3 regions of the Pseudonocardia sp. Ae717_Ps2 genome follow, and region 3 is predicted to be linked to each of the others. Evidence: riboswitches for the same ligand, from Rfam matches in the RefSeq annotation. Region 3 holds a riboswitch; each other region holds the start of a gene.

Region 1 (9,499 bases), 2.3 Mb from region 3:
GGAGACCCGGGCCCGGGACCTGATGCGCCCGCTGCTCACCCTGCCGGCGGACACGCAGTACCACACAGCGGTGAACACGATGCGTGAGCAGCGTGCGCACCTGGCGCTGGTGGAGTCCGACGACCGCCCGGTCGGCATCGTGACCCTGTCCGACCTGGTGGAACGCCTGCTGCCGGAGCCGGTGTAGGAGCACTCCCCGGACCGGGTGCCCGAGCTGCGCCCGGTCCGGGACCGCCCTACCCTGGGTCGCCTCCCGATCACCCACGGAGGTTGTGATGACCGCTCCGACGCTGCGCCCCGCCGATCTCGACGAGGCGGCACTGGCCAGGCTGAGGCAGCTCGAGGACCGCATCGGCGGCCCGCTCGTGGCCTACCGACCCGAGTCGCCCTACGCCACGCTGTCCGCCGAGCAGCTGGAGGAGGTGCGCCGCACCGAGGCCGAGCTGGGCGTGCAGCTGCTGGCCTACCGGCGCTGACCCCCTCGACGACGAACGCCCCCGCCCGGGATCCGGGTGGGGGCGTTCGTGGCGCGGGTTGGTCCCAGCGTCGTCTCAGCAGCCGAGCAGGCGCGTCGCCAGGTAGGTCTCGACCTGGTCGAGGGCGACCCGCTCCTGCGCCATCGAGTCGCGCTCGCGGATCGTCACCGCCTGGTCGGTGAGGGTGTCGAAGTCGACCGTGATGCAGAACGGGGTGCCGATCTCGTCCTGGCGGCGGTACCGGCGGCCGATGGCGCCGGCGTCGTCGAAGTCGACGTTCCAGTTCTTCCGCAGCTGCGCGGCCAGGTCCTTCGCCTTCGGCGACAGGTCGGCGTTGCGCGACAGCGGCAGCACCGCGGCCTTGACCGGTGCGAGCCGGCGGTCGAGCTTCAGCACGACGCGCTTGTCCACACCACCCTTGGCGTTGGGCGCCTCGTCCTCGGTGTAGGCCTCGATCAGGAACGCCATCATCGACCGGCCGACACCGGCGGCGGGCTCGATCACGTACGGCTTGTAGCGGGTGTCGGAGGCCTGGTCGTAGAACGACAGGTCGACGCCCGAGTGGTTCGAGTGCGCCGTCAGGTCGAAGTCGGTGCGGTTCGCGATGCCCTCGAGCTCGCCCCACTCCTGGCCGGTGAAGTTGAACCGGTACTCGATGTCGACGGTGCGCTTCGAGTAGTGGGAGAGCTTCTCCTTGGCGTGCTCGTAGTGCCGCAGGTTCTCCGAGGAGATGCCCAGGTCGGTGTACCAGCGGGTGCGCTCGTCGATCCAGTACTGGTGGATCTCCTCGTCGCTGCCGGGCTCGACGAAGTACTCCATCTCCATCTGCTCGAACTCGCGCGTGCGGAAGATGAAGTTGCCCGGGGTGATCTCGTTGCGGAAGCTCTTGCCGATCTGGCCGATGCCGAACGGCGGCTTCTTGCGCGAGGTCGTCTGCACGTTCAGGAAGTTCACGAAGATGCCCTGCGCGGTCTCCGGGCGCAGGTAGTGCAGCCCCTCCTCGGACTCCACCGGGCCGAGGAAGGTCTTGAGCATCATGTTGAACTCGCGGGGCGCGGTGAACCGGCCGCGGGTGCCGCAGTTCGGGCAGGGGACCTCGGAGAGGTCGTTCTGGTCGGCCTGCTCCGGGTCGCGGCCCTTGCGCTCGGCGAACTCCTCGGCGAGCTGGTCGGCGCGGTAGCGCTTGTGGCAGGACTCGCACTCGACCAGCGGGTCGGAGAAGGTGCCGACGTGGCCCGAGGCGACCCAGGTCTGGCGCGGGAGGATGACCGAGGAGTCCAGGCCGACGACGTCGTCGCGGCCGGTCACCATGCTCTTCCACCACTGGCGCTTGATGTTGTCCTTCAGCTCGACGCCGAGGGGCCCGTAGTCCCACGCCGACCGGGTACCGCCGTAGATCTCACCGGAGGCGAAGACGAATCCGCGCCGCTTGGTCAGCGCGACGATGGTCTCGATCTTGGCTGAGGTGGGCTTGCTGGCCACTGGCGGCGCTCCAGAGAAGGTGGTTCGGAGGTCCCCGGATACGGGGCATCCCAGATTACCGACCCGCCATGTATCCCCACTCCCTGCCCCTGCCCCCCGACCCCGCCGCGGTGGCTCCGCCCGACCGACCTCGCACAGGTTCCTGCGACCTCGCACCGTGTGCAACGGCTGCGAGGTCGCAGGACGGTGCGCGAGGTCCGAGGGTCAGCTCAACAGGCTGGGGTGGTGGACGGGCGCGGCGCCGGGGGTCACGGTCACCAGGGACTCGTAGGTCGCCTCGGTGGTCGTGTCGGCCTCGGCCAGCAGCGGGTGCACGTGCTCGCGGACCTCGAACGGCCCCAGGGCACGCCGGTAGGCGTCGACGGAGTCGAAGCGGACGGTCAGGACCCACTGCCCGGCGTCCTCGATCGCCCGGCCCGCCTCACCCCCGCGGAAGCCCGGCCGGGCGGCGAGGAGTTCCAGGGCGCGGGCCACACGCGCGGTGAACGCGGCCTCCTCGGAGGGAGACACGCGGAAGCGGCAGACCAGCAGCACGGCGCGACGATAACGAACACGCCTACCATGTCGGGTGCGGCCTGTACGGCACAGCAGCGCCGGAGGGTGTGGCCGCCGCCTCCGGGGGAACGGACGGGTCCACCACATGTCTGCCGCAGCCCAGACCACGCACGCACCGGGAGCCGGCCCGGGCGCGGACGACGACCACCACCCCGCGCCCGAGCCGGGCCCGACCCGCGACCCGCGCACGCTGGCCGCCGCGGGCGACCTGCTGCGGGCACTCGCCGCACCGGTCCGGATCGCCATCGTGCTGCAGCTGCTGGAACACTCGCGGTGCGTCCACGACCTGGTGGACGCGCTCGGGGTCACCCAGCCCCTGATCAGCCAGCACCTGCGGGTCCTCAAGGCCGCCGGGGTGGTCGAGGGCGAGCGGAAGGGCCGCGAGGTGCTGTATTCGCTGGTGGACGACCACCTGGCGCACATCGTGGTGGACGCCGTCGCCCACGTCGAGGAGGACACGTGACGGAGACGACCGGCCGGACGACCGCGGCGGCGGTCACCGAGCGGTCCACCGCCGGGCCGCGCGGCATCCGCGCCACCCGGCAGCGGGCCGCCGTCACCGCGCTACTGGACCGGCTGGACGACTTCCGGTCCGCCCAGGAGATCCACGAGGAGCTGCGGCGCGCCGGCGAGGGCATCGGCCTGACCACGGTCTACCGGACCCTGCAGACCCTCGCCGACGGCGGCGAGGTCGACGTGCTGCGGGTCGCGTCCGGCGAGGCCGTCTACCGGCGCTGCGAGACCGAGCACCACCACCATCACCTCGTGTGTCGCCGGTGCGGCGCCGCCGTTGAGATCGAGGGGCCGGCGGTCGAGTCCTGGACCGAGTCGGTCGCCCAGAAGCACGGCTTCACCGAGGTGTCGCACACCCTCGAGATCTTCGGCCTCTGCGGCCGCTGCTCGGCGGGCTGAGGCCCGGGCTCAGTCCCCGCAGCCGGGGACGGCGGGCAGCTCCCGGTCGCGGGCGAACGGGTCCGCCGGGCGCGGGTCCGGGGTCGGCGCCCACCGGCCGTCGACGAGGGCGTAGGTCCAGGCCGGGCCGCGCCGTGCCAGATCGGTCAGCGCGTCGACCAGCCGGTCGACGTCGGAGGAGCCGGTGCGCAGGCCCAGCGACGCGCGCACGGCGTCGCGGCCGCCGGTGAGCCGCGCCAGCAGCGGGTGGGCGCAGAACCGGCCGTCGCGGACCCCGATGCCGTACTCGGCCGACAGCGCCGCCGCGACCAGCCCGGCGGGCAGCTCGCCCAGGGTGAACGAGACGGTCGCGGTGCGGTCGCCCGCGTCGTCGAAGCAGGACAGGGCCCGCAGGCCGGGGACCGTCGCCAGGCCGGCGTGCAGACGGTCGGCGAGCTCGCGCTCGTGGGCAGGCACGATGTCGTCGATCAGCGGGTCCAGGGTCCGGCAGGCCGCGCCGAGTGCGGCGGTACCGAGGACGTTCGGGGTGCCGCCCTCGTGCCGCTGCGGCGACGGCAGCCACTCCGTGACCGTGCCGCCGCCCGGGCCGTCGGCGACGGACACGGATCGGACCGCTCCCCCGCCCGCGACGTGCGGTTCGGCGGCGTCGAGCCAGTCCCGGCGGCCGACGAGGACCCCGGCGCCGTAGGGCGCGCAGAGCTTGTGCCCGGACAGCGCGACGTAGTCCGCGTCCCACCCGGCCAGGTCGACGCGCCGGTGCGGGGCGAGCTGGGCGGCGTCGACGCACAGCCGGGCACCCGCGGCGTGCGCGATCCGCGCGATCTCGGCGACCGGGAGGAGCTCGCCGGTCACGTTGGACGCCCCGGTGACCGCGACCAGCGCGGCGTCGGGACGGGCGGCGAGCTCGGCCCGCAACGCATCGAGCGTCGAGGCAAGGGTGGCGGCGGCGGGCACGACGCGGTGCTCGCGGTCGCGCCAGGCCAGCAGCGTCGCATGGTGCTCCAGGTCCAGCGTCACCACCGGGCCGGGGACGGCGCGGGCGAGCAGGCCGAGCGCATCGGTGGTGTTGCGGGTGAACACCACGACGTCGTCGGCGCGGGCCCGGACGAACCGGGCGACGTCGGCGCGGGCGTTCTCCACGAGCGCGGTGCAGACCTTCGAGGTCCAGCCGGCGCCGCGGTGCACGCTGCCGTGGTACGGCAGCACCTCGGCGACGTGCGCGGCGACCGGCTCCAGCGCCGGCGCGGACGCGGCGGAGTCGAGGTCGCAGTAGCGGGCCCACCGGCCGTCGACGAGCGGGACCGTGAGGTCCGCACCGACGACGCGGGGCAGGGCGTGCTGGACGGGACGTGGCAGGGCGAGGGTCATGATCGGGCCTCCGGCCGATCTCGGGGACCCGGCGTGGCGCACGGATCCGCGCTTGCCGACTGCGGGTGTCGCGTCGGCCCGGTCATCACCCGGGGCACCCCACCGCGGAGGAGGGTTGCCGTCCAGCGAGCCGGGGCTTCGCGCTGGCACTCGTGACCTTCGGCGACGAAACTAGCAGACCGTCTCAGATGGAGACACGTGAGCATCGCCACCCCGGATAGCGTCTGACCGATGACGGACACGCACCCCGCGCCCACCACGGTCCGGCGGATCGACGTCCCGGAGTCCGGCGAGCTGGCCCAGCTCGCCGCCGTCTTCGAGGACCTGCAGTACGTGCTGCGCTGCTGCGAGCACCTGGTCACCGCCCTGGGCGGACCCGAGTCCGGGCCGGTGCGGGTGGACGCCGACCCAGCGCTGGTCGAGGCCCTGTGGACCGGCGCCCTGATCGGCTACGTGCGGTGCTTCTCCGGCCGGACGAAGACGCTGACCACCGACGACCTGACGTCGCTGGAGCTCGACGGGGACGTCAGCGGGTTCCACGACATGGTGTTCAAGCTCCGCGACCACTACGCCTCCCGGCACGTGAACCCGCGCGAGTCGTACTCGATCGGCGTGGCCCAGTCCAACGACGGGACGCCCCGGGGCGTCCCGTCGTCTCCACCCCGCGCCCGCTCGTCGACGAGACGACGGTCCGGCTGCTCGGCCGGGTCGCCTACAGCCTGTCCGGCCTGGTGGACGCCCGGATGAAGAAGTCCCAGAACGACGTCCTCGGCGTCGCGCACGGGATGACCGCGGGCCAGCTGGCGGGGCTGCCGCTGGTGCACCTCGACGGCAGCGGCGAGGCGGCCCCGGAGGACGCGGTGACCCGGGACGGCACCGCGGACGGCCCGGGGAACTGATCCCCGCCGGATGCATCATCCGGCGCACAGCGGCTACCCGGTCGGGACACATCCCGACGAGAGGTGACCTCATGACCACTCGCACGACGACGTCCGACGCCGTCCGCACCGCCCTGCACGGCCTGGAGTTCCCCGCCGGCAAGGACGACCTGGCGTGGACCGCCGAGCGCAACGAGGCCGACGCCGCGACGGTCGAGGCCCTGCGGGCGGTGCCGGCCGAGGAGCACTACGCCTCGATCGCCGCCGTGGTGGCCGCCGTGGACCTGGCCGACGACGACCCGGCGCGCCAGACCTCGGGCGACACCGCGGACGAGTCGGCCGAGGAGACCGAGCAGCTGCGCGCGCAGCGGCGCACCGAGCACACCCGTCCCGGGCTGTCGGAGTCCACGAAGGACGTGGACCCGGTCAACCCGATCGCCGAGGAGCTCGGCACCAACCGCAAGAAGTGACCCGCGCGGCCGGGGCGGGCACCGCCCTGGCCGGCCGGTCAGCCGCCGACGAGCTCGGCCCGCATGCTCGACGCGGAGGACACGACGAGCATGAGCAGCGTCCCCATCGGACCCTCGCCCAGCCCGGCCGCGGGGAAGGCGTAGCGCAGCGTCACGTCCCAGCCGCGCTCGCCGCGCACCACCCGGGGCGTGCCGAACAGGCCCTCCCCCACCCCGAGCCCGACCCGTCGCGGCACGTCGTGCTCCGGGTCGGCGGAGTCCGGCAGGTCCCACGCCACGACGCAGGTCAGGTTGAGGACGGGCAGCCCCTCCTCCAGCTCCGTCCCCTGCACCACGCACAGCACGCCGCCGTGGGCGAAGGTCAGCGCGCCGTCGTCGTCGGCGGTGACGTCGTGGAACCGCTCCAGCGCACCCTTCGCGGTGGCGAGCATCCCCGTGATCACATCGGTGGTCACGGTGTCACCCCCGTCGCGGCGTCGCCCGTCGCGGCGTCCACGGCCCCGCCGAAACGCCGGTCCCGGCGTGCGTAGATCTCGATCGCCTGCCATATGTGGCGCCGGTCGAAGTCCGGGAACAGCGTGTCCAGGAAGACCATCTCGGCGTAGGCGCTCTGCCAGAGCAGGAAGTTCGAGGTCCGCTGCTCCCCCGAGGAGCGCACGAACAGGTCGACGTCGGGCATGTCCGGCTCGTCGAGGTGGCGGGCCAGCATCCGCTCGTCGATCTTGTCGGGGTTGATCCGGCCCTCGGCGGCGAGCCGGGCGATCTGGCGCACCGAGTCGACGATCTCGGCGCGGCCGCCGTAGTTGACGCACATGGTCAGATTCAGCACGTCGTTGCCGCGGGTGCGCTCCTCGGCGATCTCCAGCTCCTTGATCACCGAGCGCCACAGCCGCGGGCGGCGGCCCGCCCAGCGGACCCGGACCCCCATCGCGTCCATCTCGTCGACGCGGCGGCGGATGACGTCGCGGTTGAAGCCCATCAGGAACCGGACCTCGTCGGGGCTGCGCCGCCAGTTCTCGGTGGAGAACGCGTACGCCGACAGCCAGCGCACACCGAGGTCGATGCAGCCGCGGGCGACGTCCATCAGCGACGCCTCGCCCCGCTTGTGCCCCTCCGTGCGGGGCAGACCACGGGCGTTGGCCCAGCGGCCGTTGCCGTCCATGACGAGGGCGACGTGGCCCGGCACCAGCTCCGGCGGGATCGCCGGGGGCCGGGCACCGGACGGATGCGGTGCGGGAGGCTGGAACGGCACGTCACCGACCCTACGTCGGGGCCGATGGCCGGGCTCGGCCGCGGTGGTCGGGCTCAGTCGCGCTGGTCGGGCCGGGGCCAGGCCGGCACGGCCGGGTCCTCCAGCCGCTCGATGGTCTCGCGCAGCCGGCGCATCCCGCGGTGCCCGTGGACCCGGTCGACCTCCGACAGCGGTTCGGACTCGTCGGGCCGGATCACCGGCAGCATCGGGATGGCCGGCCAGGCGCCGTCCTCGGTGCGGGCCCGGACCTGACGCATCGCACGGGTCGGCCCGTCCTGCGGGGACTCCGGCATGACCTCGGTGCGGGCCGGGAGCTGCTGGGTGGGCGGCACCGGGATCCGCTGCGTCGCGGCCGGGAGACGATGGGTGCGAGCGGTGTGGTCGTCGTCCGGCGGCGGTGTGTGGGGTCGGTTCACGACTGCCTCTCCGACGGGGCTGGGGTCCCCTCGATCACAGGAGGATAACGAGACCGCGCAACCGGTTGCCTGTCCTGAGCGACGTTCACCCGGTGGAGTCGGCGGAAGCGCCGTGCGCCGCGACCGGCGGCACCGCGGCGGGCGGCGCACCGGGAACGTCAACCGCTCGACGAAGCATACGGGCCGCTCACGGCAGCCCGATCGGGACACCGGGCCGATCGCACTAGTCGGACAGCGCGTCCGGAGGTGTCGGCGCACCGCCGTCCGGCGGTTCCGGGGCGGTCCCCGGCGCACCCGGCGCGACGACGGCGGCGGGCCGGACCCGGGCGCGGCGGTCGACCAGGGGCAGCGAGCGCAGCTGGCGCTCCAGGTGCCACTGCAGGTGCGCCGCGACCAGGCCGCTGGCCTCCCGCCGGGTCGGGGTGCCCGAGGCGTCGGCGGTGTCCCAGTCACCGTGCAGCAGCGCCATGAGCAGGGCCACCGTCTCGGGGGCCGGGGTGACCGAACCCGGCGGGCGGCAGCGCGGGCACACCATGCCGCCCCCGGCGACGGTGAACGACCGGTGCGGGCCGGGCGTCGCACAGCGCGCACAGTCCGACAGCGACGGCGCCCACCCCGCATGGCTCATGGCCCGCAGCAGGAACGCGTCGAGCACCAGGGCCGGTTCGCGGGCGCCGTCGGCCAGCGCCCGGGTGGCACCGAGCAGCAGCAGGTAGACCCGCAGGCTCGGCTCGCCCTCCTCGGACACCAGCCGGTCCGCGGTCTCCAGGATCGCGCAGCCGCAGGAGTAGGCCGACCAGTCCGCGACGATCGCCGGCGCGAACGCGTCGACGGTCTGGGCCTGGGTGACCACGTCGAGCGTGCGCCCGGTGTAGCACTGGACGTCGACGTGGTTGAACGGCTCCAGCCGGGCGCCCCACCGCGACCGGGTGCGGCGCACGCCCTTGGCGACCACCCGGATCTTGCCGTGCTGACGGGTCAGCATCGTGATGATCCGGTCCGCCTCGCCCAGCTTCTGCACCCGGAGCACGATCCCGGTGTCGCGGTAGAGCTGGGCCATCCACCCAGTCTAGGTTCTCCTCAGAACCCCAGCTTGCGCAGCTGCTTCGGGTCCCGCTGCCAGTCCTCGGCGATCTTCACGTGCAGGTCCAGGTGCACCCGGGTGCCCAGCAGCTTCTCGATCTGGCGACGGGCGTCGCTGCCGACCTGCTTGAGCCGGGCACCGCCCTTGCCGATCACGATGCCCTTCTGGCTGGACCGCTCGACGTAGATGATCGCGTAGATCTCCAGCAGGTCCTTCTTCTCGATCGTCTCCTCGACGACGACGGCGATCGAGTGCGGCAGCTCGTCGCGCACGCCCTCCAGCGCCGCCTCCCGCACGAGCTCGGCCACGAGCACGTCGGTCGGCTCGTCGGTGAGGTCGCCGTCCGGGTAGAGCTGCGGGCCCTCCGGCAGCAGCCCGACCAGCAGGTCCGACAGCAGCGAGACCTGGAAGCCCGACTTCGCCGAGGTCGGCACGACCTCGGCGAAGTCCATCAGCGCCGCCACCTCGGTGAGCCGCTCGGCGACCTGCTCGGGGCGGGCGGTGTCGGTCTTGGTGACGACAGCGACCACCGGGGTGTGCGCGGCGATCCGGCTCAGCTCCTCGGCGATGAACCGGTCGCCCTTGCCGACCTTCTCGTTCGCGGGC
Region 2 (9,499 bases), 1.5 Mb from region 3:
GTGACCTCGCGGTGGTCCAACGCGACACGGTGGGCGAGCCGGTGGTCACCGAGGACCTTGCCCAGGCCGTCCACGTGCAGCGCGTGGCAGTAGCTGCACCGGTTGGCCACCGAGACCACGGTGGCGACGATCTCCCGCTCACGCAGCGTCAACGTGCTCGGGCTGTCCGGTGAGCCGAGCAGCAGGGGGAAGAGGTAGGCGTTGAGTCGGGTGAAGCCGGGCCCGCCGAGAGCGAAGGCCTTGAGCCAGTTGGGGACGTACCCCTCCAGGGCCTCGGTCCGCTCGAAGAACTCGGCGATGGTCGGGGGCAGGTCCTCCGGGGCGGGGACCTTGAGACGGGAGATGCGGGTCTCGGGCAGGGTCTCGTGCGTGGTCATGATGTGGCGGCCTCTCGAGGGGTGGGGTGGCTCGGCTCAGGCGAAGAACTGGTCGTCCGGCGTGACCTGCAGGAAGATGCTGAAGCGGTTCGCCGCGGCGAACACGGACACGACCTGCACCGCCTCGAAGATCTGCTCGTCGTCGAGGCCCAGCTCACGGAGGCCGGCGATGTCCGCGTCCTCCACCTCGGTCGGACGCAGCGCGAGCTTGCTCGCGAACTCGGCGAGCACACGGTGCCGCGGGGAGAGCTCGCGAACCTCGCGGTAGTCGATCGCCACCCGGGTGCCCAGCCTGCGGTCGCCGAGCGCATCCCCGAGGCTGCCCGCGTGGTTGAGGCGGCAGTAGCTGCAGCCGTTCTCCGCCGAGGTGACGGTCGCGAGGATCTCGCGGTCGACGTAGGGAAGCAGACCCTGGTTCGGGTCGAGCAGGGCAAGCAGATAGTCGTTGAATCGGGCGGTGTGATCCCCGCCCAGAGCAAACGCACGGACCCAGTTCGGGGTGTAGCCGAGCGTCGCGGTCAGGGACTCGATCTGCCCGCGCAGTTTCGCGGGCAAACTCTCGATCTCGGGAACCCGCAGACGTGAAATCGTGTGCTGATCGAGCGCTTCGGTGCTCATGGAAATCCTTTCCACGGAGAGTGGGCGGCATTCATCGGCACATCACCGACACTGAAGAGGTGTGGGCATGCGCAGTGAGCGACCGTCACGAGAAGTGTCGGCCGAGATGGGGGTATCAGCAGGCAGCGGCCAGAGAAGGCGGCTCGCGCCGCAGGCCGGTCAGGCTCTGCGGGAACAGCTCGGAAAGATCAACAGACCGAGGAGGAGACGCGACAGAAATCGACGTGTGCGCGCGATGTCAGCGGCAGTCGAATCGTCACGCCGCGACGCTAACCGACGCGCAGTAGTTGGGGCAACCGTCGAGTATGTGCGGCGCGCCTCACCTCGATTCGGTGAAGCTGTTCCGGTGATCGGGCTTCCTGTTCGGTCGGAGTCACCCGAAGATCGGCAGCGGGTATCGCTCTCGGATCACGGGTACCTCGCGGGCCGGGACGGCGACGAGCCACGAGAACTTGTCGGGCGCACCGCGGGTGACAGCGTGACTGCGCGGATGGCACCTCGACGCCCCGGAGGACACGGGATGGTGGGACGGGTCGTCGTGGTCGGGGGCGCCGCGCGGCACCGCTGGCGAACTCACCGCACTCGCGGAGCGGCTGGGAGGGATGTCGGCACGTGGCCGGCTGGCCTGCCGTCCGGACGTCTGCGCCGTTCAGCGAACGGGTCTGTGGGCGGGATCGGCTTGACATCGGGTGCGGCGCGGAGGTTGGGTGAAGTCGTCCATCCAGAGCGGCCGAGAGAACCGGCTCGACGACGCCGCAGCAACCACGTCCCCACGGGCGCAGGTGCTTCCGCCGGAAGCGATGGGGGAGCCGTGCGCCAGTGGATCCGGGGTGTCTGGTCCCGGCGTCGGCACGTGGACTACTGCCGGACGGGGACCGCGCTCTGTCGGTGAGGACCGACCTCGACCCGCCCGTCCTCGGCGAGCTGGTCGTCGCCGAGGTCGCGCACCGCCCGGCCGCCGCGCGGTCCGTTCTGCTGCGGACCCCGCGGGTGCGTCCGGCTGTCTGACTCGTTCCCGTCCTGCCGATCTGTCGACAGACCGGCGGGACACGACACGTGAGGTCGCCATGACCGACACCCTCCCCGTGATCGACCTCTCCCGCTTCCGCGCCGGCCCCGGCGAGCGTGCCGCCGTGCTCGCCGAGCTGCGCTCCGCGGCGCGGGAGGTCGGCTTCTTCTACGTGACCGGACACGGAGTCCCGGACGAGGTCACCGCCGGGATCGACGCGCTGGCGCGGCGCTTCTTCGCGCTGCCCGTCGAGCAGCGGCTGGAGATCGAGAACGTGCACTCGCCGCAGTTCCGCGGTTACACCCGCACCGGTACCGAGCACACCGGCGGCACCGCGGACTGGCGCGAGCAGATCGACATCGGCCCCGAGCGGGAGCCGGTGACCCAGGGCCCGGGCGACCCGGACTGGGTCCGGCTGATCGGGCCCAACCAGTGGCCCACCGCGCTGCCGGAGCTGCGCGAGACCGTGCTGACCTGGCAGGCGGAGGCGCTGCGGGTCAGCCGCGAGGTGCTGCGCGCGCTCGCCGCCGCGCTCGGGCAGGACGAGGGCTACTTCGACGCGTGGTTCGACGAGGAGTCCTCCCTGCACGTCAAGATCGTGCGGTACCCCGGGCGCCCGGAACCGGACTCGGACCAGGGCGTGGGTGTCCACAAGGACTACGGCTACCTCGCGCTGCTGCAGCAGGACGCGGTCGGCGGACTGCAGGTCGAGGGCCCGGACGGGCGCTGGATCGACGCCACCCCGGTCCCCGGTGCGTTCGTGGTCAACATCGGCGAGATGCTGGAGATCGCCACCCAGGGCTACCTGACCGCGACCCGGCACCGGGTGGTCAGCCCGCCGGTCGGGGTGGACCGCTTCTCGGTGCCCTTCTTCCTCGGCCCGCGGCTCGACGCCGTCGTCGAGCCCCTGGAGCTGCCCGCCGAGCTGGCGGCGCAGGTCCGCGGGGTCAGCGAGGACCCGGACAACCCGCTGCACGCCCAGTTCGGGGAGAACGCGGTCGTCGGATGGCTGCGCTCGCACCCGCGGGTGGCCGAGAAGTACTGGTCGGACGTGCTGGCGAGGCGCGCGTGACGTCGTTCGCCACGAGGCAGCTGCACGCGGGGGCGGTCCCCGACCCCGCCACGGGCGCCCGGGCGGTCCCGATCTACCAGACCACCTCCTATCGCTTCACCGACAGCGCGCACGCCGCGGCCGCCTTCGCGCTCGAGGACCTGGAGAGCCACGCCTACACCCGGCTCTCCAACCCGACGACCGCGGTGGTGGAGGAGCGGCTGGCCGCCCTCGAAGGGGGCGCCGCGGCAGTGGCGGTGAGCAGCGGGCAGGCGGCGACGTCGCTGGCGCTGCTGAACCTGGCCCGCGCCGGGGACCACGTGGTCGCCGCGGCGAGCCTCTACGGCGGCACTCATACCCTGCTCTCCTCGACCTTCGCCGACCTGGGGATCTCGGTGACCTTCGTCGAGGATCCCGACGACCTCGACCAGTGGCGGTCCGCGATCACCGCGCGGACCCGGGCCCTGTTCGGCGAGAGCATCGGAAACCCGCTGGGCAACGTCCTGGACCTCGCCGGGGTCGCCGCGGTCGCCCACCAGGCCGGGCTCCCGTTCGTCGTCGACAACACGGTGCCCACCCCGTACCTGCTGCGCCCGATCGAGCACGGGGCGGATGTCATCGTGCACTCGACGACCAAGTTCCTCGCCGGACACGGGACCGCGATCGGGGGGATCGTGGTCGACTCCGGGCGGTTCGACTTCGGCCGCCATCCCGACCTCTGGCCGGGGCTCACCGCACCGGACCCCACCTACGGCGGCCTGTCCTTCCACGCGCAGTTCGGTCCGCTCGCCTACGCCCTGCGGCTGCGGACCCGGCTGCTGCGCGACCTCGGTCCCGCGCCCTCGCCGTTCAACGGGTTCCTGCTGCTGCAGGGGATCGAGACCCTCGACCTGCGACTGGCCCGGCACGTCGAGAACACCCAGGCCGTGGCCGAGTTCCTGGAGGCGCACCCGGCGGTGGAGGCCGTGCACTATCCGGGTCTGCCGTCGAGCCGCTGGTTCGAGGCCGGTCGCCGGTACCTGCCCGCGGGCGCGGGCGCCATCGTGGCGTTCGAGATCCGCGGGGGCCGCGAGGCGGGCGCCCGGTTCGTCGACGGGCTGCGGCTGTTCACCCACCTGGCGAACATCGGTGACGTCCGCAGCCTGGCCATCCACCCGGCGTCGACCACCCATGCCCAGCTCGACCCGGCGGCCCAGCTCGCGAGCGGGGTCACCCCCGGCCTGGTCCGACTGTCGGTGGGCATCGAGGGGATCGCCGACCTGCGGGCGGATCTCGAGCACGCTCTGGAAGGGCGAGAATGAGCACGACGGTCGTCTGGCACCAGGAGTCCCGGCTCGCGGGTCGGCGGGGTGAGCTGCACGTTCACCGCTGGTCGCCCGCCGAGAGCCCGCGGGCGGTGCTGCTCCTGCTGCACGGGCTCGGCGAGCACGCCGGGCAGTACGCCTCGCTCGCCGAGACCGCCGCCGGGGAGGGGATCGAGACCTGGGCCCCGGACCAGGCCGGACACGGTCACAGCGCGGGGGTCCGGGTGCTCGTCGAGTCGGTCGACTACCTGGTGGCGGATGCCGAGACCGTCCTCGCCGAGGCGCGGCGCAGCAGGCCCGGGCTGCCGGTCATGGTGGTCGGGCACTCGCTCGGCGCGGTCGTGGCGGCCCTGCTCGTCGGCGAGATCCGGGGCCGCGGACGCGCCGACCCGGCCGCGGACGTGGCCGGGCTCGTGCTCACCGGATCCGCGCTGCGCGGCGGTCCGAGCCTGCCGCCCGGGATCGACCCGTGGCTGCTGCGCAAGGACCCCGGCGAACTCGTGCGCGATCCGGACCAGGCCGCGCGGGTGCGAGCGGACCCACTGGTGTGGGCGGGCGGGCTGCGCCGCGAGACCCTGTCCGCGCTGGTCGCGGCCACCGCCCGCACCGCGCCGCTGCTCGCCGAAGGCGCGCTCGACCACCTGCCGGTGCTGCTGCTGCATAGCGAGGCGGACGACCTCGCCCCGGTCGCGGGCGCGCGTGAGGTGGCGGCCGCGCTGCCCCGCGGGCGGATCGTGACCTACCCCGAGGACCGGCACAACGTGCTGCACGAGCTCGACCGCGCGACCGTCCACGCGGAGCTGCTGCGCTTCGCGCACAACCTGATCGGAGCATCGCCCGCATGAGACTGGCCCGACTCGTCCCCGCCGCGGCTGCCGTGCTGCTGCTCGCCGCCTGTGGTGGTGGGCCCGCCGAGAGCGCGGCGCCGAGCACGGACACCACCGTCGACGTCCGACTGGTGCTGGAGCCCACCAGCCTCGACCTGACGACGGTGTCGGGCGCGGCCCTCGAGCAACTGCTGCTCGACAACGTCTACCAGGGACTGCTCACCCGCTCGCCCACGGGCGAGGTCGTCCCGCTGCTGGCGCGGGAGGTGCAGACCTCGGCGGACGGGCTCACCTACACCTTCCCGCTGAAGCCGAACCTGACCTTCGCCGACGGCTCCCCGCTCACCGCGGCGGACGTCGTGTGGTCCTACCAGCGGGTCCTCGCGCCGGACTCGAGGAACCCGAACAAGAAGGACTTCGCCGCCGTCGCCGGGGTGTCCGCCCCGGACCCGAACACCGTGGTGCTCACCCTGTCGAAGCGGGACGCCAACCTCACCTACGCGCTCACCAACCGGGCCGGCGCGGTGTACAAGACCGGCACCGACCCGGCGAGCCTGGCCGCCACCACGAACGGCAGCGGCCCCTACACCGTCGCGCAGTGGAACCGCGGCTCCACGATCACCTTGGCGCGCAACGAGAACTACTGGGGCGAGAAGGCCAAGGTCGCCTCGGTGGTGCTGCACTACATCCCCGACCCCAACGCCGCCAACAACGCGCAGCTGACCGGTGAGACGGACGTCGAGACGGCGGTCCTGCCGACCCTGGTGAGCACCTTCGCGGGCCGCGAGGGGCTGCGCGTCGCCGAGGGGATCACGTCGGACAAGTTCGTCCTCGGGTTCAACAACTCCCGCGGTCCGCTCGCGGACCAGCGAGTGCGCTCGGCGATCCGGCAGGCCATCGACAAGAAGGGGCTGCTCACCATCCTCGGCGGGGCGGGCCAGGTGATCGGCAGTGGGGTGGCGCCGACCGACCCGTGGTTCTCCGACCTCACCGCGATCGACCCGTACGACCCGGAGGCCGCCAAGCGGCTGCTGGCCGAGGCGGGCGTGGGCAGCGGGCTCACGCTGTCCCTGCAGGTCCCGAACATCTACCCGGAGACCATCGGCACGTACGTGGCCTCGCAGCTCGCGCAGGTCGGGATCACGGTGAACGTTCAGCCGGTCGAGTTCGCGACCTGGCTGGACAAGGTCTTCACGCAGGCCGACTACGACCTGAGCATCGTCGACCACGCCGAGGCCCGGGACATCGCCAACTACGCCAACCCGCAGTACTACTGGCGCTACGACAGCCCGGTGGTGCAGGACCTCGTGGCCCGCGCGGGGACCGCGGCGAGCGACCGGGAACGGGACGACCTGTACAAGCAGGCGGCCCGGCAGATCTCCGAGGACGCGGCGAGCGACTGGCTCTACAACCCGGGCGCCCGCACCGTGATCCGCGACGGGGTGGAGGGCTTCCCGACCAGCTCGACCAGCTCGCGGCTGGACCTGTCCGCCCTGTCCGCCACGGAATCGTCGTGACGTGATCGCCTTCCTCGTGCGCCGCACGGTGCTCCTGCTGCTGTCGCTGCTGGTGGCGAGCCTGCTCGTGTTCGGCCTGCTACGGCTGCTGTCCGGGGACATGGCGCAGGTGGTCGCGGGGGTGCAGGCCACGCCGGAGCAGGTAGAGCTGCTGCGCCAGGAGCTCGGGACCGACCGGCCCTGGGTGGTGCAGTACCTGGACTGGATCGGAGGCGCTGCGACCGGGGACTTCGGCCGGTCGGCGCTGTCCGGGGTGTCGGTGTCCGCCGAGCTGGGCGCGAAGCTGGCCGTCACGGCGCCGCTCGTCGCGGGCTCGATCCTGCTGTCCGTGCTGGTGGCGGTCCCGCTCGGGGTGCTCGCCGCGGTCCGGCACCGCAGCCGGGTCGGCCTCGGCATCACCGCCGTGTCCCAGCTCGGGATCGCGCTGCCCACGCTGTGGGTGGGGCTCGTGCTGGTGATCGTGTTCGCGGTGCTGCTGGGTTGGCTGCCCGCGCAGGGCTTCCCGACGGCAGGCTGGGCGCAGCCGGGTCGGGCGCTGCGCAGCCTCGTGCTGCCGTGCGTCACGCTCGCGCTGGCCGAGGGCGCGGTGCTGCTGCGGTTCGTCCGCACCGCCACGCTCGGCGTGCTGCACCAGGACTTCCTGCGCACCGCACGGGCGACCGGACTGACCCGCACCGGCGCGTTGCTGCGCCACGGCCTGCGCAACGCCGCCCTGCCCGTGGTGTCCGTCCTCGGGCTGCAGGCGGCCGCGCTCCTGGTCGGCGCCGTCGTCGTCGAGCGGGTGTTCTCGCTGCCGGGCGTCGGGTCGATGCTGCTGACCGACGTGGGAAACCGGGACCTGGTCAAGGTCCAGGGCGAGGTCCTGCTGCTCACCGGTGCCGTCCTGGTCATCGGATTCCTGGTCGACGTCGGGCACCGGCTGGTCGATCCGCGGCTGCGGGTGGCCCGGTGAACGGCCCGGTGAACAGCCCGGTGGACAGCTCGGTGATCCGGCGGGTGCTGCGCGAGCCGGGGGGTGCGATCGGCGCCGCCCTGGTCGGTCTGCTCGTGCTCTCCGCGCTGGTCTCGCTCGTGTGGACGCCCTTCGACCCCACCCTGGTCGACCCGGCTGCGGCGTGGGCCCCGCCGCTGACCGGCGGGCACCCGCTCGGGGCGGACGGCAGCGGGCGGGACCTGTTCAGCCAGCTCCTCGCCGGCGCCCGGATCACGGCGGTGGCGGCGCTCGCCGCGACGGTGGTCGCGGGCGTCGTCGGGGTGGGACTGGCCGCGGCGGTCGCGGTCGGGCGGCGCAGTGGCGACGTCGTCTCGCACCTGATCGACGTCCTCGTCGCCTTCCCCACGCTGCTGCTGGCGATGGTGCTCGCCGCGGTCTACGGCGGCTCGGTGGCCACGGCGGTGGTGGCGATCGGTATCGGCACCGGGGTGAACGTGGCCCGCGTCGGGCGCGCGGAGATGAGCTCGGCGCTCGGGACCGACTACGTCCTGGCGGCGCGGGCGAGCGGCGCCTCCACCTGGCGGATCGTGCGCACGCACGTGCTGCCGAACGTCGCCCCCGTGCTGCTCGTCCAGCTCTCCCTCACCCTGGCCCTCGCCGTGCTGGCCGAGGCCGCGCTGTCCTACCTCGGGTTCGGCACCCCGCCGCCCACCCCGTCGTGGGGCCGGATGCTGCAGGACCTGCAGCAGTACGTGACCGTCCACCCGTGGGCCGTGTTGTGGCCGGGCCTGGCGATCACCGCGGCCGTGCTCGGGTTCTCCCTGGTCGGCGACGCGCTCCGGGACGTCACCGATCCCCGGCTGCAGCGGGAGGTGGTCGTGTGACCCTGCTGGAGATCACCGACCTCACCGTGCGGTTCGGTGACCGTCCCGTGGTCGACGGGGTGTCGCTGCACCTCGGCGCGGGGGAGCGGCTGGGGCTGATCGGTGCCTCGGGGTCGGGGAAGTCGCTCACGGCGTTGGCCGCGGTCGGGCTCGCGCCCGAGGAGGCGGTGGTGAGCGGGAGCGTGCGACTCGACGGGCGGGAGATCCTCGGGCTGCCCGACGGCGAGCTGGCGCCCCTGCGGGGCGGCTCGGTCGGGGTGGTGTTCCAGGAGCCGCAGACCGCGCTGGACCCGTTGATGCGGGTGGGGAGCCAGGTCGCCGGACCCGTTCGGCGGCTCCGCGGCACACCTCGTCGGGCGGCGGCCGAGCGGGCGGTGGAGCTGCTGACCGCCGTCGGGCTACCGGACCCCGAGCACCTCGCCCGCGCCTACCCGCACCAGCTCTCCGGGGGCCAGCGCCAGCGCGTCGGGATCGCGATCGCGCTGGCGGGCGAGCCCGCGCTGCTCATCGCCGACGAGCCGACCACCGCGCTCGACGTGACCGTGCAGGCCGACATCCTCGCCCTGCTGGACCGGCTGGTCCGTGAGCGCGGCACGGCGCTGCTGTTCATCAGCCACGACCTGGCCGTGGTGGCCCAGGTCGCCGACCGGGTCGCGGTGCTGGCCGAGGGCAGGCTCCGCGAGGAGGGTCCGCTCGCCGAGGTGTTGCGCGCCCCCGCGGCCCCCGCGACCAGGGCCCTGCTCGACGCGTACCGGGCGAGTGCCTGGAACCCGCAGGAGGTGCGGCCGTGATCCTCTCCGCTCGTGCGCTGGAACGCCGCTACCCCCTGCCGCGCACCCGCGTGCTCGGGCCCCGCCGCCACCGGGAGGCCCTGCGCGGGGTGGACCTGGACGTCGGCGAGGGCGACGGCAGCACCGGGATCGTCGGGGAGTCCGGCTCCGGCAAGTCCACCCTGGTCCGGCTCCTGCTCGCGCTCGA
Region 3 (9,499 bases):
GGTGACCTCGCCGCTGACGTCGTTGTCGAGGTCGGCCAGGATCCGCAGCAGGGTGGACTTGCCGCAGCCCGAGGCCCCGAGCAGCGCCACGAACTGACCGGGCTCGATGTCCAGGTCGAGGTCGGTCAGGACGGCCCGGTCACCGAAGTGCCGGCCGAGGCCCCGGACCGACACGGGTCGCGCAGTGGTGCTCACCGTCCGCTGAACGCCGGTCGCCACGACAGCAGCCCCCTCTCCAGGGTGCGCACGACGAGGTCGCCGACCAGCCCGAGCACCGCGTAGAGCGCGAGGCAGACGACGATCACGTCGGTCTGGAAGAACTCCCGGGCGGTGTTCATCTCGTAGCCGATCCCGGAGGTGGCGTTGATCGTCTCGCCGAAGACCAGGGCGAGCCACGCGGTGCCCAGCGCGTAGCGCAGACCGACCAGGAACTGGGGCATCGCCGAGGGCAGGATCACGTGGCGGACCTGGCCGAACCAGCCGAGCCCCAGGGTGCGGGCGGCCTCGACGAGGGTCGCGTCGACGTTGCGGATCCCGCCGAACAGGTTCATGTAGAGCGGGAAGGTCACGGCGAGCGCGATGAGCGCGATCTTGGGTTCCTCGCCGATGCCGAACCAGATGATCAGCAGCGGGATGAGCCCGATGACGGGCACCGTGCGCAGCATCTGCACGGGCGCGTCGATCACGTCCTCGCCGCGGCGGAACAGCCCGGACAGGGTGGCGAGCAGCACGGCGGCGACGAGGCCGATCGCGATGCCGGACAGCACCCGCACGCTCGACACGGCCACCGCGCTCTGCAGCGCGCCGTCGGCCCACATCTCGGCGGCGGTGACCGCGACGGTCGCGGGCGAGGCGAGGACGTCGCGGGGGAGGATCCCGGTGCTCGACAGCACCTGCCACAGCGCGATGAGCACGACCGGGGAGGCGGTCTTGACCACCCAGCGGGGCACCCGGTCCGGGCCTCGGGTGTGGCGGGTGCGGAGGGTCTCGACCTCGGGTGGGGAGCTGGTGCGCTCCCGTTCGGAGGTGGTCGTCATGGGGGCTCCTGGGGCTCGGAGGGCATGCCCGGCCGGCCCGGGTCGCCGGTGCGGCTCGGGCGGTGCGGATGCCGGATGCGGATGCCGGACGCGGAGGTCCGGTGCGGAGGTCGGTGCCGGACGGACGTGGCGGTGTGGTGCGGGTGGGCCGTCGCCGGGCGGGTCGGGTGCGGGTGGGGCGCCGGCGGTGCCGGCACGCCGTGGCTCGACGCGTCGGGCGGTACGGCGGGACCGGTGCCCTCGCGTCGGCCGGTGGGGTCAGTGCTGCCGGGCGGTCCGGTGCCTCGGTGGGGCCGGTGCGGCGGCGCTGTGGGGAACCGCCGCACCGCCCCGGAACGAGGTGGACCCCGGCGGGAACCGTTCCGGTGGGCCGGGTGCCGGGCCGGCACCGCGGTCGTGGTTCGCCGGTGGTGCGGTCGCGGTCACCGTCGGGTGCCGCGGTCGGCCGGGCGGTGCGGTCGGCGGCGCGGCGCGGCGGGAGCGGTGTCAGGACCGACAGAGCGCCGACGCGACGCGTGCGAGGTCGATGTGCGCGCGCGTGGTCAGCGGAACCGGAACGGACATACGGTGACGGTAACCGGCCCGCGTCCGAAACCCAACCCCTGGAGTTGGGATTGGGGTCACGGCGTTTCGGCTGGTGGGAACGGTTCTGATCGCCCGTCCGGACACCTGGGCAGCACACGGCACGAGCGGGCCGTCCGTACGGGGTACGTCCGGACGGCCCGCTCGGGTACCGGCGGGTCAGACGGTGAGGGCGAGCCCCCGGGCCCGCAGCACCCGTCGCTCCAGGGGGCGGAAGACCAGCAGCTCCACCCCGATGCCGACGATGAGGATCAGCAGGATCGCGGCGAACACCTGGACGATGTCGTTCACGTCGGCGCCGTTCTTCAGGTAGGCGCCGAGCCCGACCCCCAGCGCCGGGCCGGCGGCGATGATCTCCGCGGCCATCAGCGAGCGCCAGGAGAACGCCCAGCCCTGCTTGCAGCCCGCGAGGTAGCCGGGCAGCGCCGCGGGGAGCAGCACGTAGCGGGCCATCTGGTAGCCGGTGGCGCCCAGCACCTGGCCCGCTCGCGGCAGGATCGGCGGCACCTGGTCGATCCCCGCCACCAGGCCGTTGGCGATCGAGGGGACCGAGCCGAGCAGCACCACGAAGAAGATCGTGGTGTTGGTCAGCCCGAACCAGAGCACCGCGGCCGGCACCCAGGCCACCGACGGCAGCGACTGCAGGCCGGTGAGCAGCGGGCCGATCGCCGACCGGATCACCGGCACCTTGGCGACCAGGACGCCGAGCGGGGTGGCGATCACCAGGGCGAGCAGGAAGCCGAGCGCGGCCCGGCTGATCGAGGTCCACAGGATCGACCAGATCTCGCCGCTGGCGACCGTCGCGCCGAACGCCTCGGCCACCGCGCCCGGTGCGGGCAGCTTGTACTCCGGCGTGATCGCCGAGGCCCAGACGATCTGCCAGACCAGGACGATCAGGGCGAGCGCGACCAGCGGTGGCAGCCAGGTCCGCAGGAACCGCTGCCACCACGGGGTGGTGCGCTCGACCGGGGTGTCGAGGGCGTCGAGCCCGGCGACCGCGGCGGCGGAGTCCCGGTCGTTGTCGACGACCGTCATCGAGGAGTCCTCACGCGGCATGGCTGGTGATCACCTGCCGCAGTCGTCCGGTGATGTCGTCGTGCAGCTCGGCCTGGGCCTCGGCGTCGTGTCCGTCGGCGGGCACCGACCATTCGCGGACCACGGTGCCGGGACGCGAGGACAGCAGCACGACCCGCTCGGCCAGCCGGACCGCCTCGCGCACGTCGTGGGTGACGAACACGATCGTCGTGCCGGTGGCCCGCCAGACCCGCAGGAGCTCGCCCTGCAGCACGTCTCGGGTGATCGCGTCGAGTGCGGCGAACGGCTCGTCCATCAGCAGCAGCCCGCCGGTGCCGGGCTCGTCGCCGAGTCCGGTCGCGGCGGCGAGCGCCCGGGCCAGCGACACGCGCTGGCGCATGCCACCGGACAGCTCGTGCGGCCGCTTCCCGCCCACGCCCTCCAGCCGGACCAGGGTGAGCAGCTCCTCGGCCCGCTCACGCCGGGCCGCCCGGCCGTGCCCGGCGAGCTTGAGCGGCAGCTCGACGTTGCGCAGCGCGGTCAGCCACGGCATGAGCGCGGCCTCCTGGAACATGAACGACGGTCGGGCGGACCCCACCGCGACCTCGCCCGCGGTCGGCTCGTCGAGCCCGGCGAGCAGGTTGAGCAGCGTCGACTTGCCGCAGCCGGAGGCACCGAGCACGCAGACGAACTCGCCGTCGCCGACCCGCAGGTCGATCCCGTTGAGCGCGGTCACCGCCCCGGGGCCGGTGCCGAAGGTCTTGGCGACCCCCGACAGCTCCACGGCCGTGTCGCGGGCCGGGGGGCGCCGGGTGGTGAGGTCGACGGTCATCGGTGGTTCCCCTCGTCGGTCGGGATGGTCAGTTCGCGGCGGCGAGACCGGCCGGGTCCACGGCGGCCTCCCCGGAGCTGGTGCGGACCGCGTCGATCGCGGTCGGGTCGAGGAAACCGGTCAGGTTCGCCTCGCTCTGCGCGATGCCGGCGGTGACGGAGTCCTTCGCCAGCTGCGGGAAGGTCGAGGCGAGCGGGTCGGTGTCGAAGGACAGCTCGGTGAAGGCGCGGTCGAGGATGTTCGCGGCCAGGGGCTTGCCGGTGATCTCGCCGATCGCGGCGTTGGACACGGTCTTGGCCTGCGCCGGGTCGCTGCGGATGAAGGAGATGGCGGCCTGCTCGCCGCGCAGGATCGCCTCGACGGTCTGGGGGTGCTGCTGCAGGAACTCGGTCCGGGCGATGACGACGGTGGTCGGGAACTTCCCGTCCGGCCACAGGGCCTTCTCGTCGACCAGCACCTTCGCGCCGGCGTCGACCAGGCGCGAGCTCCACGGCTCGGGCAGCCACCCGCCGGCGAGCTTGCCCTGCTTGAACAGGTCGAGGGTCTGCGGGTTGTCGATGTTCTGGACGGTCACCGCGTCCGGGCCGTCCCCGATCGGGAGGTTGTTCTCCTTGAGCCAGGTCTTGAAGGCGATGTCCTGGGTGTTGCCCAGCTGCGGCGTCGCGATGATCTTGCCCTTGAGCTGCTCGGGCGAGGTGATGTCCGGGCTGGTCACCAGCTGGGCCCCGGCCGAGGTGGAGCCGGCGACCAGACGCACCGCCTCGCCGTTCGACTTGGTGAAGGCGTTGATCGCCGGGCCGGAGCCGATGAACGCGACGTCGATCGAGCCGCCGAGCAGGGCGTTGACCTGGTCCGGGCCGGCGTTGAAGGTCTGGGTGGTGAGCTTCGTGCTGCCCAGCTCCTTGGCGAACAGGCCCTGCTTCACCCCGACCAGCGCGGGGGCGTGGGTGATGTTCGGGAAGTAGCCGACGCGGACCTCGGCGGCGGGGGAGGTGGCACCTGCGGCGGTGGTGCTCTCGGCGGCGCGGGAGCAGCCGGCCATGAGTCCGAGCGCGGTCAGCAGCGCGAGCAGGACGGCGGCGGTGCGCACCCGGGAGCCGGGGCGCAGGACGTGCGGGGACATCGCGGGACGGGGTCCTTCCGTGGTGGGCGGCGGGCGGTCGGGACGACCACGGCGCGCCGGGTCCGGCCGGCCGGGACGGCGTGCCGGGATGCGGGACGGGTGGCGGGCCGGACCGGTGTCCGGCGGGCGATCCCTGTTCCGGCGGATGCGTCGGACGCCGGACGTGTGGCGTTACCGTCCGCGGAAGAGCGGGGACCGGTACGGCTCGGTCAGCGACAGAGCTCGCTGTAGGCGGGGGCGCGCCGGCTCGGCCAGAACGGCTCGAGGCCGGTCGGACGCACTGGCACCGCGCGCCGTGCGGCTCGGGCCGGCTGGTGGGGGGAGGGCTCGGTCGCACCCCCTGCGAACCGGTGGGGGCGCGAGGGCCTCCGTCGGCTCGTCGTCACCCGACCAGGGTGCGTCGTGGTCACCTCTCCGGACAACCTGGTGTCCACCCCCCAGGAAAGCGACCGGCTTGTCCGGACAGGTCGAGCCGGTTAGGCGTCCCGATTCCGCCGGTCGGGAGCTTCGGTGCGGCGGGCATCACTGGGCCGGCTCCGCGGGTTGACACCATCGGGCACGGGCTCCCTACAGTCGGGGTGCACACCATCCGGAGCGGCCGAGAGACCCGGCTCGACGACGCCGCAGCAACCCCCCGCAGCAGCGGGTGCGGGTGCTCCAGCCGGGTTCGATGGAGGAGATCATGCGGTCGATCGCGGAGCAGGTGCGCGGCGCGCACCACCCTCGGTACCGGCGCCACGTCGACCTGATGCGGGTGGCCGGCGCGACCTGTCGGGCCTGACACCGCCCCGTCCCGCGCTGCGCGTCGCCCGCCGGCGCCCCGTCGGCGGTGGCGTCCGCCCCCCCGTGACGTCCCACCCGTTCCGTCGCGCCCCGTGCGACGAGGAAGCGATGCCCTCATGTCCACAACGGACACCTCAGACCGGCCGCTGCACCTGGCCGTCGCGCTCGACGGCGCCGGCTGGCACCCCGCCGCCTGGCGCGAGCCCGGCGCCCGGCCCGGCGAGCTGTTCACCGCGCGCTACTGGGCCGACCTCGCCCGCACCGCCGAGCGCGGGCTGCTCGACCTGCTCACGATCGAGGACGGGTTCGGCCTGCAGTCCGGGGACCACCTCCACGGGGCACAGCGCCGCACCGACCGGGTCCAGGGACGCCTCGACGCCTCGCTGGTCGCCGCCTTCCTCGCCCCGCTGACGTCGCGGATCGGGCTGGTCCCGACCGTCACCACCACCCACACCGAGCCGTTCCACGTCGCGTCCGCGCTGGCCACCCTCGACCACGACAGCCACGGCCGTGCCGGCTGGCGGGTGCAGACCTCGGTCCGCGCCGACGAGGCCGCCCACTTCGGGCGCCGCACCGTCCCCGGGCTGCGCCGCGCCGACCTCGACACCCCGGCCGGCCGCGCGCTGGTCGCCGAGCTGTTCGGGGAGGCCGCCGACGTCGTCGAGGTCGTGCGCCGGCTGTGGGACTCCTGGGAGGACGACGCCGAGATCCGCGACGCGCTCACCGGGCGCTTCGTCGACCGCGACAAGCTGCACCGGGTCGACTTCGCCGGGGAGCACTTCGGCGTCGCCGGCCCCTCGATCGTGCCGCGTCCGCCGCAGGGCCAGCCGCTGGTCCTGTCACTGGCCCACGGCTACGAGCCGGCGTTGCTCGCCGCCCGGGTCGGCGACGTCGTGGCCACCACCCCGCACGACGCCGACGACGCCGCCCGCATCGTCGCCCAGGTCCGCTCCGCCGAGGCCGCGGCGGGCCGCACCGCACCGCCGCTGCGCATCCTCGGCGACGTGGTCGTGGTGCTCGCCGACACCCAGCGCGCCGCCCGCGAGCGGCTCGCCCGGCTCGACGCACTCGACCCGCTCTCCTCCGACGCCGCGATCCTCGCCACCACCCCCGCCGGGCTCGCCGACACCCTGCTGTCCTGGCGCCGCGCCGGGCTCGACGGTTACCGGCTGCGCCCGGCCGTCCTGCCGACCGACCTCGACGCCGTCGTCGACGGCCTGGTCCCCGAGCTGCAGTCCCGCGGCGCGTTCCGCACCGCCTACGGCGAGACCACCCTGCGCGAGCGCTTCGGGCTGCCCAGGCCCGCCAGCCGCTACGCCGCCGGGGCCGGGTCCGCCGTCGTCCCGACCTTCTCCGGAGCCACCGCATGAGCAACAGGAAGCAGATCGTGCTCGGCGCCTACTTCCCGGGCGTCAACCACGACACCGTCTGGAGCGACCCGGCCTCGGGCAGCCACATCGCCTGGGAGTCGTTCGAGCACTGGGCGCGCACCGCCGAGCGCGGGCGCCTCGACCTGCTCTTCCTCGCCGAGGGCCTGCGGCTGCGCACCCGCGGCGGGGAGATCTTCGACCAGGACGTCGTCGGACGCCCGGACACCTTCACCGTGCTCGCCGCGCTGGCCGCGGTCACCGAGCACATCGGTCTGGCCGGGACGATCAACTCCACCTTCAACGAGCCCTACGAGCTGGCCCGCAGGTTCGCGACGCTGGACATCCTCTCCGGCGGGCGCGCGGCGTGGAACGTCGTCACCAGCTCCGACGCCCCCACCGGCGAGAACTTCCGCCGCGGCGCCTACCTCGGCCACCACCAGCGCTACGAGCGTGCCGGGGAGACCCTCGCCGCGGTCCGGGCGCTCTGGGACTCCTGGGGTTCCGACGCCGTCGTCGCCGACCCCGCGTCGGGCACCTTCCTGCGCGACGGCCACGTCGGCGACTTCGCGGTCTCGGGCAACCAGTTCGACATCGCCGGGCGCTTCACCACCCCGCGCAGCCCGCAGGGCCACCCCGTCGTGCTGCAGGCCGGCGAGTCCCCGGCCGGTCGCGACTTCGCCGCCGCGTCCGCCGACGCGATCTTCTCCCGGTACCAGAAGTTCGACGAGGCCCGCGCCTTCTACGACGACGTCAAGGCCCGGGTCCGCAAGGCCGGCCGCGACCCCGACGAGGTGCGGATCCTGCCCAGCGCCGGCGTCGTGCTCGGCGACACCGACGCCGAGGCCCGCGAGCGTCACGAGTACATCCACGACCAGCAGGTCGACCCGTGGACCTCGATCGTGCTGGCCGAGATGGTCTGGAACCGCGACCTGTCCGGCTACGACCCGGACGGGCCGCTGCCCGACGTCGAGCCCACCCCCGAGGCCCCGAAGTGGATCGAGGGCCGGGCCCCGCTGACCCAGGACGCGCACGCCACGGTCGCCGCCTGGCGCGAGCTCGCCGATGCCCACGGGTACTCGCTGCGCGAGACGGTCAAGCACGTGTTCGACCGCGCCGTGTTCGTCGGGACCCCCGAGCACGTGGCCGACGAGATCGACCGCTACGTCCAGAACGACGCCTCCGACGGGTTCATCCTCGGCTCCCACGTCAGCCCGTCCGGCCTCGACGAGATCGTCGACCGGGTGGTGCCGATCCTGCAGGAGCGCGGGGTGTTCCGGACCGACTACACCCCGGGCGCGACGCTGCGGGAGAACCTCGGTCTCGCGCACCCGTCGCGGTTCGGCGAGCGCCACACCCCGGCTGTGACGGCGTGAGCCGCCGGTTCGGGTCCGGGCGGGGCGTGACCGCCGGCCGCTGCGCGGTGCTGCTCGCCGCCACCGCGCTGGTCCTCACGGCCTGCGGATCGGGCGCCGGTGGCGCCGGTGACGATGCCGGGCCGCCCCGTCCCGGCGGCACCCTGGTGTTCGCGGTGTCCTCGGACCAGGGCTGCGCCGACCCGCAGCAGGTGCAGAGCAACGACTCGATCTACTCGCTGCGCCAGATCGTCGACTCGCTCACCGACCAGGACCCGTCCACCGGGGCGATCGTGCCGTGGCTGGCGACCCGCTGGTCGTCGAACGCCGACGCCACCGCCTGGACCTTCACGCTGCGCCAGGGCGCGACCTTCTCCGACGGCGCCCCGGTCGACGCGGCCGCGGTCAAGGCCAACTTCGACCGGGTCGGCTCGCTCGGCGCCCGCGGCAGCCTGCCCAAGGGCTACCTGGCCGGGTACGTCGGCACCGACGTCGCGAGCCCGACCGAGTTCACCGTCCGGTTCTCCCGGCCCAACGTGCAGTTCCTGCAGGGCACCTCCACCCACAGCCTCGGCCTGCTCTCCCCGGCCAGCGCCGCCCGCTCCGACGACGAGCGCTGCGCGGGCGTCGTCGGCTCCGGGCCGTTCACCCTCGAGCGCTACGCCAAGAACGACGTCACCGTGCTCGCCAAGCGGGCCGGCTACGACTGGGGCTCGCAGCTGTTCACCCACCCCGGCGAGGCCTGGCTCGACCGGGCCGAGTTCCGCGTCGTCCCCGAGTCCGGGGTGCGGGCGGGCAGCGTGCAGTCCGGCGAGGTCGACGCGATCGCCAGCGTCGGCCAGCAGGACGAGGCCCCGCTCACCGCGGCGGGCGTGCAGCTCCCGGCCCGGCCGAACCCCGGCCTGCCGTTCGGGATCACGTTCAACCAGGGCACGCCGCTGGGTGCCGACGCCGCCGTCCGGGAGGCGGTGAGCCGGGGCATCGACCGCAACGAGGTCGTCGCCGCGGTGTACCCGAGCCAGACCCGCGCGGCGACGAGCCCGCTGTCGTCGACGACGCCGTCCTACGCCGACCAGTCCGCGCTCGTCGGCTACGACCCGGCCGCCGCGACCGCCGCCCTCGACCGCGCCGGCTGGGTGCCCGGTCCGGACGGCATCCGCGCCAAGGGCGGGCAGCGGCTGACCGTGCCGCTGACCTTCGCGCAGAACATCGGCACGACCAAGCCCGCGCTGGAGCTGATCCAGCAGCAGCTGCGCCGGATCGGGATCGACGTGGCGCTGCGCGAGGTCCAGATCGCCGAGACCCAGGCCGTCCTCGACGGCGGTGACTTCGTCGCCGCGTGGGGCAACCTGACCCGGGCCGACCCGGACATCCTGCGGTCGACCTACGGCACCGACGGAGTCAAC

What was found. Region 3 has a riboswitch for S-adenosylmethionine ahead of Ae717Ps2_RS40405 (putative leader peptide). Riboswitches for the same ligand answer to the same signal wherever they lie in the genome.
Region 1: another riboswitch for S-adenosylmethionine. It lies ahead of Ae717Ps2_RS07405 (aminotransferase class V-fold PLP-dependent enzyme); the one in region 3 lies ahead of Ae717Ps2_RS40405 (putative leader peptide).
Region 2: another riboswitch for S-adenosylmethionine. It lies ahead of Ae717Ps2_RS10845 (isopenicillin N synthase family oxygenase); the one in region 3 lies ahead of Ae717Ps2_RS40405 (putative leader peptide).

What each region holds. Positions count from the first base shown of each region.
Region 1 is NZ_MCIS01000001.1:1,524,315-1,533,813, reverse strand. It holds gene Ae717Ps2_RS07435 (CNNM domain-containing protein) at 1-187, shown strand, start outside; gene Ae717Ps2_RS07430 (hypothetical protein) at 276-476, shown strand; gene Ae717Ps2_RS07425 (glycine--tRNA ligase) at 552-1,958, opposite strand; gene Ae717Ps2_RS07420 (antibiotic biosynthesis monooxygenase) at 2,163-2,492, opposite strand; gene Ae717Ps2_RS07415 (helix-turn-helix transcriptional regulator) at 2,599-2,976, shown strand; gene Ae717Ps2_RS07410 (Fur family transcriptional regulator) at 2,973-3,425, shown strand; gene Ae717Ps2_RS07405 (aminotransferase class V-fold PLP-dependent enzyme) at 3,435-4,793, opposite strand; SAM riboswitch class IV at 4,837-4,951, opposite strand; gene Ae717Ps2_RS07400 (hypothetical protein) at 5,025-5,540, shown strand; gene Ae717Ps2_RS38130 (hypothetical protein) at 5,537-5,692, shown strand; gene Ae717Ps2_RS07395 (DUF2795 domain-containing protein) at 5,764-6,141, shown strand; gene Ae717Ps2_RS07390 (hypothetical protein) at 6,180-6,596, opposite strand; gene Ae717Ps2_RS07385 (isoprenyl transferase) at 6,593-7,393, opposite strand; gene Ae717Ps2_RS07380 (hypothetical protein) at 7,447-7,809, opposite strand; gene recO (DNA repair protein RecO) at 8,033-8,869, opposite strand; gene era (GTPase Era) at 8,890-9,499, opposite strand, start outside.
Region 2 is NZ_MCIS01000001.1:2,286,303-2,295,801, forward strand. It holds gene Ae717Ps2_RS10835 (peroxidase-related enzyme) at 1-377, opposite strand, end outside; gene Ae717Ps2_RS10840 (peroxidase-related enzyme) at 414-995, opposite strand; gene Ae717Ps2_RS40310 (putative leader peptide) at 1,184-1,255, opposite strand; SAM riboswitch class I at 1,710-1,802, shown strand; gene Ae717Ps2_RS10845 (isopenicillin N synthase family oxygenase) at 2,063-3,076, shown strand; gene Ae717Ps2_RS10850 (O-acetylhomoserine aminocarboxypropyltransferase/cysteine synthase family protein) at 3,073-4,356, shown strand; gene Ae717Ps2_RS10855 (alpha/beta fold hydrolase) at 4,353-5,204, shown strand; gene Ae717Ps2_RS10860 (ABC transporter substrate-binding protein) at 5,201-6,703, shown strand; gene Ae717Ps2_RS10865 (ABC transporter permease) at 6,705-7,655, shown strand; gene Ae717Ps2_RS10870 (ABC transporter permease) at 7,652-8,521, shown strand; gene Ae717Ps2_RS10875 (ABC transporter ATP-binding protein) at 8,518-9,312, shown strand; gene Ae717Ps2_RS10880 (ABC transporter ATP-binding protein) at 9,309-9,499, shown strand, end outside.
Region 3 is NZ_MCIS01000001.1:3,809,858-3,819,356, reverse strand. It holds gene Ae717Ps2_RS17455 (ABC transporter ATP-binding protein) at 1-195, opposite strand, end outside; gene Ae717Ps2_RS17450 (ABC transporter permease) at 192-1,037, opposite strand; gene Ae717Ps2_RS40410 (putative leader peptide) at 1,524-1,601, opposite strand; gene Ae717Ps2_RS17445 (ABC transporter permease) at 1,779-2,654, opposite strand; gene Ae717Ps2_RS17440 (ABC transporter ATP-binding protein) at 2,665-3,465, opposite strand; gene Ae717Ps2_RS17435 (ABC transporter substrate-binding protein) at 3,494-4,588, opposite strand; SAM riboswitch class I at 5,171-5,265, shown strand; gene Ae717Ps2_RS40405 (putative leader peptide) at 5,271-5,369, shown strand; gene Ae717Ps2_RS17430 (LLM class flavin-dependent oxidoreductase) at 5,488-6,741, shown strand; gene Ae717Ps2_RS17425 (NtaA/DmoA family FMN-dependent monooxygenase) at 6,738-8,114, shown strand; gene Ae717Ps2_RS17420 (ABC transporter substrate-binding protein) at 8,111-9,499, shown strand, end outside.